3 regions of the Leuconostoc kimchii IMSNU 11154 genome follow, and region 1 is predicted to be linked to each of the others. Evidence: a T-box and tRNA genes for the amino acid it is inferred to sense, from the RefSeq annotation. Region 1 holds a T-box; the other regions hold tRNA genes.
What was found. The T-box of region 1 lies ahead of thrS (threonine--tRNA ligase). A T-box ahead of a tRNA ligase gene usually reads a tRNA of that ligase, here a tRNA-Thr.
Positions count from the first base shown of each region.

Region 1 (3,288 bases):
ATTGTTACAGTTTGCTCGTTAACTTCAGAATCACCAAGTACCAACGTATATGGTACCTTGTTTGTTTGTGCTTCACGGATTAAATAACCCATCTTAGCTTCTTTCTTTTCCACATTTACACGTAATCCAGCAGCTTGTAATTCTTTTTGTACTGCGTTTGCATAATCACCATGGGCAGCTAAGTTAACCGGAATAATTTGTACTTGTAAGGGTGACAACCACGTTGGAAAGGCACCCTTATACATCTCGATTAAGTAAGCAGTAAACCTTTCCATCGTACCAACAATACCACGATGCAACATCACAGGTCGGTGATTATCTTGTCCGTCAGCACCAATGTATGTCAGATTAAACCGTTCAGGCAATAAGAAATCAAGTTGAATTGTCGACATTGTTTCTTCACCACCCAAGGCTGTTTTAGTTTGAACATCAAGCTTTGGACCATAGAATGCGGCCTCACCTTCTGCTTCATAATAATCCAGTTTAAGGTCATCCATTGCGCGTTTTAGCTGTGCTTGAGACTTTTCCCACATCTCATCATCATCAAAGTATTTCTCAGTGTTTTTAGGATCACGATATGATAGACGGAAACGATAATCAGTGATGTTAAAGTCGCGATAGACTTCCATCATCATCGTCAAAATTGACTTAAACTCTTCCTCAAGTTTTTCAGGTTCAACAAAAGTATGACCATCATTTAAAGTCATTTCCCGAACACGTGATAGACCAGTTAATGCACCTGATTTTTCATAGCGATGCATCATGCCGAGTTCAGCAATTCGAATTGGTAATTCACGGTACGAACGTGGCTTGTGTTTAAAGACCATGATATGAGATGGGCAATTCATTGGACGTAGTTCTAAGAACTCGCCGTCTCCCATATCCATTGGTGGAAACATATCTTCACGATAATGATCCCAATGCCCAGAAGTTTTATACAAATTTAGATTTGATAGCACTGGTGTGTAGACGTGCTGATAACCGTTAGCTAATTCTTTATCAGTAATGTAACGTTCAACTTGACGACGAATCGTTGCACCATTTGGTAACCAAACTGGCAAGCCAGAACCAACTTCTTGACTCGTAAAGAACAGGTCCAGATCGCGACCAATTGTACGATGGTCGCGTTCCTTAGCTTCTTCACGGCGCTGTACTTCAGCATCTACATCTGCTTGTTTCCATTCCGCTATGCCATAAATACGTTGCATCATAGGATTTGATGACTTGCCACGCCAGTACGCACCTGCAACAGATGTTAGCTTAAAGTTTTTGACCCAACGGGTTGAGGGAACCAGACCACCTTTATCTAATTCCACATGATCGCCTTGGATAGCAATCGTTATTTTTTCATCCACAGGTAAATCTGTGATTAGTTCAATCTTATACGGATCTGATGCAAACATCTCTAATGCCTCTTCACGTGTCACTTGGCGTGAAACAATTGGCAGATCTTCTTTAACAATTTTATGCATCATGGCTTCAATTTCAGGAAAATCTTCTACTGAAACTTGGTTACCTATACCATTATCTGTATCATAATAAAAGCCATTATCGATAAAAGGACCAACACCAAAGTGCATATTTGAAAACTTAGGTATTCGCTTGAGTGCTTGTGCCAATAAATGTGATGCTGAATGACGTAACAAAGATAGTGCTTCATCATCACTAGTAGTTATTAATTGAAAATCGCCAGAGGATTGAATGCTATCATTCATACCCACGTAGTCACCATTTAATTTAGCCGAAACTGATTTTTTTGCCAACGATTTTGAAATGCTTTCAGCGACCTCTAATGGTTTTGTACCCTCGGCAAAGGTTTTTACTGCACCGTCTGGAAATGTAAGCTTAAGTTCTGACATTGTAATGTTCCTTTCATAACTCGTATTGTTTTTTAATAAGACTAATAATGACATTGATAAAAATAAAAACGTCCCTTTAAGCCAATAAGCTCAAAGGGACGTTTCACCGTGGTACCACCCAAGTTTAGCACGATAAACGTGCTACTTAAATGACAGCTAACGGTGTCACCCGAATGTTTTTCAAAAAATTACTAGACATCACTCAAAGGTAGTCTCTCATTCACAAACCACCCATTTCCACCAAATATGGGTTCTCTTCAGATTCATTACAATCAAGTTGTCCTTATCAACGTTATTGAGAATAATGTTATCACTATTTCAACGTTTGTGCAAGTTTTACTTTGATAATTGCTCAGCAAGTAATATCTCAAGTGCCTCTTTTGCAGTATCATCATGATCTAAAATGCCATTATCAAACGCCATTTTTAAAGCGTTATATTGTTGTTTTGTTAGTGTCATCATTTTTCTCCTTCAAACTGAATACTTTTATTATAGCCATGCGTGCATCAATTACAAGTCGCATAGCAAATCAGCATATAAAATTTAAATACCTAAATAATATTTTGAAAATAACGCTGCAAGTATGGCCCCCACAAACGGCGCAATGCCTGGAACCAAAATGCCGTATTTAAAATCAGCATTTGCTCTATTTTTCCAAGGCAATATTGCATACGCAATTCTTGGTCCCATGTCTCGCGCCAAATTCATAGCAAATCCTGTTGTACCGCCCATACCCATACCAACAGCCCAAACTAAAAAGCCAACCGCCAATGGCATCATACCTGGCACACCTTCAGAACGTGCTGAAATAGCCATAATGCTTGTCAAAAAAATAAAGGTCGCAAAAGCTTCAACGAAAAAATTACGCGGTAAGTTACGAATCGCTGGTGCAGTTGAAAAAATATTACGCACAATAACGGGATCAATATCTTTTTCAGATAGTTTAAACTGGTCGGCATACATCGTATACACGATAAGGGACCCCATTACCCCACCAAGAACTTCGACCAAACTAACAATTAAAAAATAAGGCACGCTAATATTCCCTAATACCAATTGTGCTAAAGCCATCGCGGGATTAATGTAAACATCCCCAAAAACAAACAATACAATTGAAATACCAAATCCCCATGTTGTAATAGAAAAAATGTGTCCAGAACCATGAAACTTTGTCCGGTTCAATACTTCATCGGCATGCACGCCAACACCAAAAATAATCATGAGGGCAGTCCCCATAAATTCAGCAAACAACTGATGTATCATTTGTAATCTCCTAAGTGGTCGCAAATCTGTCAAGAAGTCGCGGTATTTTATTATTATACTATTCATTAATAATAAGGCCTGTCACAGGCGCTGTAAAGCCCATGACGCGTTTTGTCAACAAACCGTCATATTTCGTGTAATCGTTCACGAAGTAAACCTGAATTAG
Region 1 is NC_014136.1:397,479-400,766, forward strand. It holds gene thrS (threonine--tRNA ligase) at 1-1,859, opposite strand, end outside; T-box leader at 1,951-2,158, opposite strand; gene LKI_RS11175 (hypothetical protein) at 2,196-2,321, opposite strand; gene larD (D/L-lactic acid transporter LarD) at 2,403-3,122, opposite strand.

Region 2 (3,288 bases), 950 kb from region 1:
CACGAAGTGATTATCGCCGGACGTATGGTTGCTAAGCGCGGTGCTGGAAAGGTGATTTTTGCTGATTTTCGTGATGTTTCGGGTAAGATTCAAGTGTATGCGAAACGTGATGATTTGGCTGAAAATTATCCAATTATTAAGCGTGCAGATTTAGGTGATTTCCTTGGTATTAAAGGTATCATGATGAAGACTGAAGCGGGTGAGTTGACAATTTTGGCAACGGAATTGACACACCTAACAAAAGCTTTGCGTCCAATGCCTGATAAGTTTCATGGTATTGCTGATGTTGAAACACGTTACCGCAAGCGCTACTTAGATTTGATTGCGAATGAAGAATCATTTAAGAAGTTCCAATTACGCTCAAAAATTATCTCAGCAATTCGTGCTTATATGGATTCACAAGACTTCATGGAAGTTGAGACGCCTATCTTACAGACTGAAGCGGGTGGTGCGGCAGCACGACCATTTATAACACATCATAATGCGTTAAATATTGATATGTATATGCGTATTGCCACTGAATTGTATTTGAAACGTTTGGTTGTGGGTGGTTTTGAACGTGTGTATGAAATTGGTCGTATTTTCCGTAATGAGGGAATGGATCCTAAGCACAATCCTGAATTTACCACAATGGAAACATATGCGGCTTATATGGACTTTACTGACGTTATGAACGAGACTGAGGGTATTTTTAAAGCAGCAGCTTCGGTTGTGTCTGATGACCTTAAAGTGACGTACCAAGGGACGGAAATTGATCTTGGCACTAAATTTGCTCGCAAGCACATGGTTGACTTGATTAAAGAGCAAACAGGCATTGATTTCTGGCAAGATATGACTGTAGAGACAGCGCAAAAACTAGCTGATGACAAGCACGTCAAATACGAAAAGTATTGGGATGTTGGCCATATTATCAATGCATTCTTTGAAGAATTTGTTGAAGATACCTTAATACAACCAACGTTTGTTTATGGTCATCCAGTTTCAGTTTCACCGTTGGCTAAGCGTAATGCTGATGACGATCGTTTTACTGATCGATTTGAGCTTTTCATTATGGGAAGTGAATATGGTAATGCCTTTACTGAACTAAATGATCCAATTGATCAACGCGCACGTTTTGAAGCACAGGTTGCTGAACGTGAAAATGGTAATGATGAAGCAGAAGGTATTGATGAAGACTTCATAGAAGCACTAGAATATGGTATGCCACCAACAGGTGGTTTGGGTATTGGAATTGATCGTTTGATTATGCTGTTGACAGATTCTGACACAATCCGTGATGTCTTGTTATTCCCAACAATGCGTTAATTATTTTTTGAAACTGATTTTTAAAAGCTTGACAAAACCTCTAATTATTAGATATAATAGTTAAGTTGTGTTAAGCAATTATTCCGACTTAGCTCAGTTGGTAGAGCACCTGACTGTTAATCAGGTTGTCGTCGGTTCGAGCCCGACAGTCGGAGTTTTATGAGAAGCAAATCTTAGAAGATTTGCTTTTTTTGTGCCTTAAAAAGTATTGACAAATAGATGTGAAACTGGCATAATTAAATAGTTGTGTTAAGCAATTATTCCGACTTAGCTCAGTTGGTAGAGCACCTGACTGTTAATCAGGTTGTCGTCGGTTCGAGCCCGACAGTCGGAGTTATCAGATAACTTCAATGTTATTATTTGCCGATGTAGCTCAGTTGGTAGAGCACGGGTATCGTAAACCTGGGGTCGGAGGTTCGATTCCTCTCGTCGGCACTAATTAAAAAATAGCTATCAATTATGTATTATTGATAGCTATTTTTTTGTGCGCTTATCAATAATACACGAACATTAATGATCAATAGTATACTAATTTTTAACAAAAAATAATATAATGAGGTTTTTAATTAGTTAAAATCGTTTTTTACTGAATTTTTTGTTAGAAATTAGTGAGCAATAAAATGAACAACTAATATTTTCGCCCTTAATATCGTTATCTTACACTGAAAATATAAAATAAAAGTCCATTTAAATAAACGAACTATGAATGCTGATTTAATCAATATTGTTCTTTTTTAACCGAATTATAACTAGGTGACTATCATGTGAAATGATATACTAAAAACACTGATATTGAGGGAGAATGATTATGAAATTAAGATTTTTAAATGGTTTGTTACCATTGGCTTTATTTGGATTACTTTTAACGAGTGATTCGGTCATTTATGCAGATGTCCAAATTACGAACAATGCTGATAATTACAGTAAGCCAAGCTTGGAACCTGATTACAAAAAAGCGGACATCAGTAATAGCGATAATATTGCGGTACAGTTTTTAGGTATTAATGATTTACACGGTGGCTTAGAAACAACAGGATCTGTTGATATTGGCACAAAAACGTATGAAGATGCAGGAACGGTTGGTCGCTTGGCATCTTATTTGAACCAAGCCGAGTCACAATTTAAAAAAGTAACGCAATCAGATAATAGTTTACGTATTGAAGCAGGCGATATGGTGGGTGCTGCGCCTGCCAATTCATCGCTGCTAGCTCATGAATCAACTATGCATGTTTTAAAGGCAATGAAGTTTAAAATTGGTACCTTAGGTAACCATGAATTTGACCAAGGATTACCAGAATTCAATCGTATACTAACTGGCGGGGCACCAAGTAGTCAATCAGATTCTTTGATAAAGAAATATACACACGATGCTTCTGGTATTGAAATGGTCGTTGCCAATGTGATTAATAAGAAGGACCACAAAATACCTTATGGTTATAAGCCTTACGTTATAAAGACTATCAAGCAAAACAAAAAGACCGCTAAAATTGGCATTATCGGCTTAGAGACATCAACATTACCTAGTTTGACATTATATAAAAATTATAAAGACTATCAGGTACTTGATGAAGCAGACACGATTGCAAAATACGATAAGATTTTACGCGGCAAGGGCGTGAATGCGGTGATCGTTGTGGGACATACAGGCGTTCAAAGTAAAGATAAGACGACTAGTGGTCCGACAGTAGATATTTTGCAAAAACTCAATAAAATTAATCCGAATAATAATGTGGGATTATATATTGCTGCACATTCGCATCAATATGCAAATGCACAAGTTGGACATACTCATGTGGTGCAGGCTGTCTATACAGGAAAAGCATACGATAATAGCTGGGCGTATATTAATGCTAAAACCGGTAAATTCACCAAAGTGTCAACACATGTTTATCCAGTATTATCTCAAAAAGATGATCGTGAAACTAAAGCGGACAAAAAAGTGACCGCAATTGTTAAAGATGCCGATAAGCGGGTGAAAAGTAA
Region 2 is NC_014136.1:1,453,158-1,456,445, forward strand. It holds gene lysS (lysine--tRNA ligase) at 1-1,305, shown strand, start outside; tRNA gene LKI_RS07900 (tRNA-Asn) at 1,388-1,460, shown strand; tRNA gene LKI_RS07905 (tRNA-Asn) at 1,567-1,639, shown strand; tRNA gene LKI_RS07910 (tRNA-Thr) at 1,668-1,740, shown strand; gene LKI_RS07915 (bifunctional metallophosphatase/5'-nucleotidase) at 2,114-3,288, shown strand, end outside.
Region 2: it has a tRNA-Thr gene. The T-box ahead of thrS (threonine--tRNA ligase) is inferred to sense a tRNA for this amino acid. The anticodon was not compared.

Region 3 (3,288 bases), 480 kb from region 1:
GGATTTTGGACTTTTCCACTAGTAGAAATTAATAGTATTGATGAAATTAATGGGCAACAGCTTAACATTAAGCCGATTATTCACGTGTTCACGCATCGACGTTGGGAAATTTGGTTAGTGCGACAGCAATTGAAGCCCAGTGAAAATCAACAGTATCTATCATCAGATGATTGGCAAAAGTTATCACTGCCGACAATTCAGCATAAATTGCTTAAAGCACTGGGAGAATTAGAGTGATGTTTTTAAACCAAAAATTAAAAAAGTTGTTTTTTTGGACGATTGAGTTGCTGGCATTAGCGTTATTAATTTTGATTGTATCGGGATTTGATTTTTTAATGCGGCCAATTTCGGTATTTATATCAACGGTATTTGTACCACTATTGGTCGCGGGATTTCTTTATTATGTCTTAAAACCTATTTTAAAGCTCGTCCAAAAAATAAAAATTCATGGTTGGCAGATACCACGTCAAGCAGCCGTTATTTTAACTTTCTTATTCTTCCTATCAGTGATTGCTGGTGTTATAGTTGTATTGGTACCGACATTAGTGCGTGAAATTACAAATTTAATTACCGCACTACCAGGATTTGCACAAGATATGCAGCGATTTACGACTGAAACGATTAATAGTAAGTGGTTTGAAAATTTGAATTTATCAATTAATGTTAACCAAGTGCGAGATGCTGTTGGTAAATATGCCGCATCATTTTTGACTATTACAGCTGGCACTTTAGGATCAATTGTGTCTACTGTGACTTCTGTCACTATTAATTTAGTAACCATCCCCGTTGTTTTGTTCTATATGTTAAGTGATGGGGAGCGTTTGGTACCTGCTATCAAAAAAATGTTCCCAGAACGCCATGCAGACAAAATAACTGAATTAACAACTAAAATGGATAATACCATAGAGCGGTATATTTCTGGTCAAGCTATTGAAATGTTATTTGTTGGTGTGACCATGGCGATTGGTTATTTTATTATAGGACAACCATATGCTTGGCTTCTTGCAGTTATAGCAGGTATTACGAATATTGTGCCTTATATCGGTCCATGGATAGGTGTTATACCAGCATTACTTGTTGCTAGTACACAGTCGTGGGAGCAGTGCTTGTTTGTTTTAATTGTAATGACAGTGGTTCAACAACTTGATGGTAACTTTATTTATCCTAACGTCATTGGTAAATCATTAGCAATTCACCCATTAACCATTATGATATTGTTAATGGTGGCAGGCAACTTGTGGGGCATTGTTGGCATGATTTTAGTTGTGCCAGTCTACGCGGTATTCCGAGTGATTATTAAGTTTGTCTTTGAATTGATTTTACTAACAAAAAGTAAGGATGTGTTATAATAACCTTATAACACGATAATTGTTAAGTGAGGTTATAAAACATGACGACATTTGATTTTGAAAAAAATATTGCTGTTTTACAGGATGCCAAAGGCAAGGAAATAGAGTGGCGTGGTAGTCATTATCCAGCTTATTCAACTGGTATTTTAGTTTTTGCCCAAAGTTATTTTAAATCAGATGCTTATGATCGTTATTTTGATCGAACATTGCGCCAATATGGTTTCCGTGAAGGTATCCCAGAAGTTAAGGTAGCAGAAATTGCCAAAAAATCAGATAATTACGATCTTGTGCGCGCCTTAATGTCTGCCGTTATTCGTGGCGAAAAGTATACATCAGGTATGTGGCAGGTACTCGTTTACAATGGTATCATGCTGGACTTATTAGTACGCCAGTACCAACTTAAAACAAATATTCAATTAGCTATTGACGTATGAGCTTTTTTCAAGTAAACTAATATAGTTGCGTAATCAACAAAGATGCGGGTGTGGCGGAACTGGCAGACGCGCTGGATTTAGGTTCCAGTGCCGCAAGGCGTGCAGGTTCGATTCCTGTCACCCGTATAAGAGGATGATTGTTCTCTGGGGTATCTGGTATGATTTAGGCATACCTGAGTACTTGGCGTTGCCGACTTAGCTCAGTTGGTAGAGCATCTCACTAGTAATGAGGGGGTCAACGGTTCGATTCCGCTAGTCGGCATGATGTAAAAAGTAGTGATACATTGTATCACTACTTTTTATTTGCTAATCTAGTATGCTTTACAAACTAGTAAATGTATTATATACTGATAATATGTTAAACATACTAGTCGAAAGGTTGAAAAATGAAATCAAATACTTCTAGTCAAATGCTTAAAGGTATTTTACAAGGCGTAATGTTAATTATTTTAGAAAAAAAACCAGACTATGGTTATGGTATTAGTAAACAAATCAATCAATATGATCTATCTGATATACCGAAGGGGACAATTTATCCTTTACTGACAACGATGGAGAGACGTGGGTTAATTGAAGGGAAAATGAAGTCCTCATTAGAAGGCCCAGATCGCAAATACTATTTCATTACAAATGCAGGTATACAGGCAAAAAAAGATTTTATTAATGAATGGCAATTTCTAGAACATGCAGTGAATCAATTGATTGATGAAAGGAATCATAATGAAAACCAAGGAAATGACTGAAGCAAATAACTTACTACGTGAAAGTTTAAACAAAGAAAATAAAGTATTTTATGAAAACTTATTGTTGTATATCAGAATCGAAGGTTTTGCACGCGATGAACACAAAATAGAGACACAACTATTAAGCATATTACAGGATATTTTGGAAGCACAAAACGAAGGTGTTTCAGCAGCTGGTTATTTGGGTAAGGATCCCAAAATAGTTGCTGATGAAATATTATCTGAGATGCCACGTCATATCTGGGAAGTTATTAGAGTAGGTCTATATATGTTGTTAACGTATATTTATATTTGCTTATTACCATCCTTGATGATAGCAGAGAGGCCACTGGATGTGGGCATGTTAGGAATTTCAGGAGCTTTGTTATACATTGACATTTTGATTGGTTTTAAATATTCAGGACGAGCAATATATCAAGTCAATACGACATTAAAAAATAAATATTTACGATATTTTGTGATTTGGATAGTAGCCAGTGTTGCTATTGCACCAATTTACTTAGTGAATATATTTCTGAAAACACCATTGCGTTTAAGGTTGGATGGTGGATTGGGCATCGCTGTTATTTTATTAGCGTTAATAAGTGGACTATATTTTATCCTCCGTGCAAAAGATAAAACATTACTTTGGCCCTTTGCCGTCTTTTTAGTCAGTGCAGGGGTTATGGGAATCGTGACACGACTACCTAAATTAAATGATTTGTTACTGCATACGACAAATGGCCGATACTGGATAGCTGGCATAATAATGGTGTTGTTATT
Region 3 is NC_014136.1:876,997-880,284, forward strand. It holds gene mutY (A/G-specific adenine glycosylase) at 1-237, shown strand, start outside; gene LKI_RS04830 (AI-2E family transporter) at 237-1,349, shown strand; gene LKI_RS04835 (hypothetical protein) at 1,391-1,783, shown strand; tRNA gene LKI_RS04840 (tRNA-Leu) at 1,828-1,909, shown strand; tRNA gene LKI_RS04845 (tRNA-Thr) at 1,973-2,045, shown strand; gene LKI_RS04850 (PadR family transcriptional regulator) at 2,170-2,526, shown strand; gene LKI_RS04855 (membrane protein) at 2,504-3,288, shown strand, end outside.
Region 3: it has a tRNA-Thr gene. The T-box ahead of thrS (threonine--tRNA ligase) is inferred to sense a tRNA for this amino acid. The anticodon was not compared.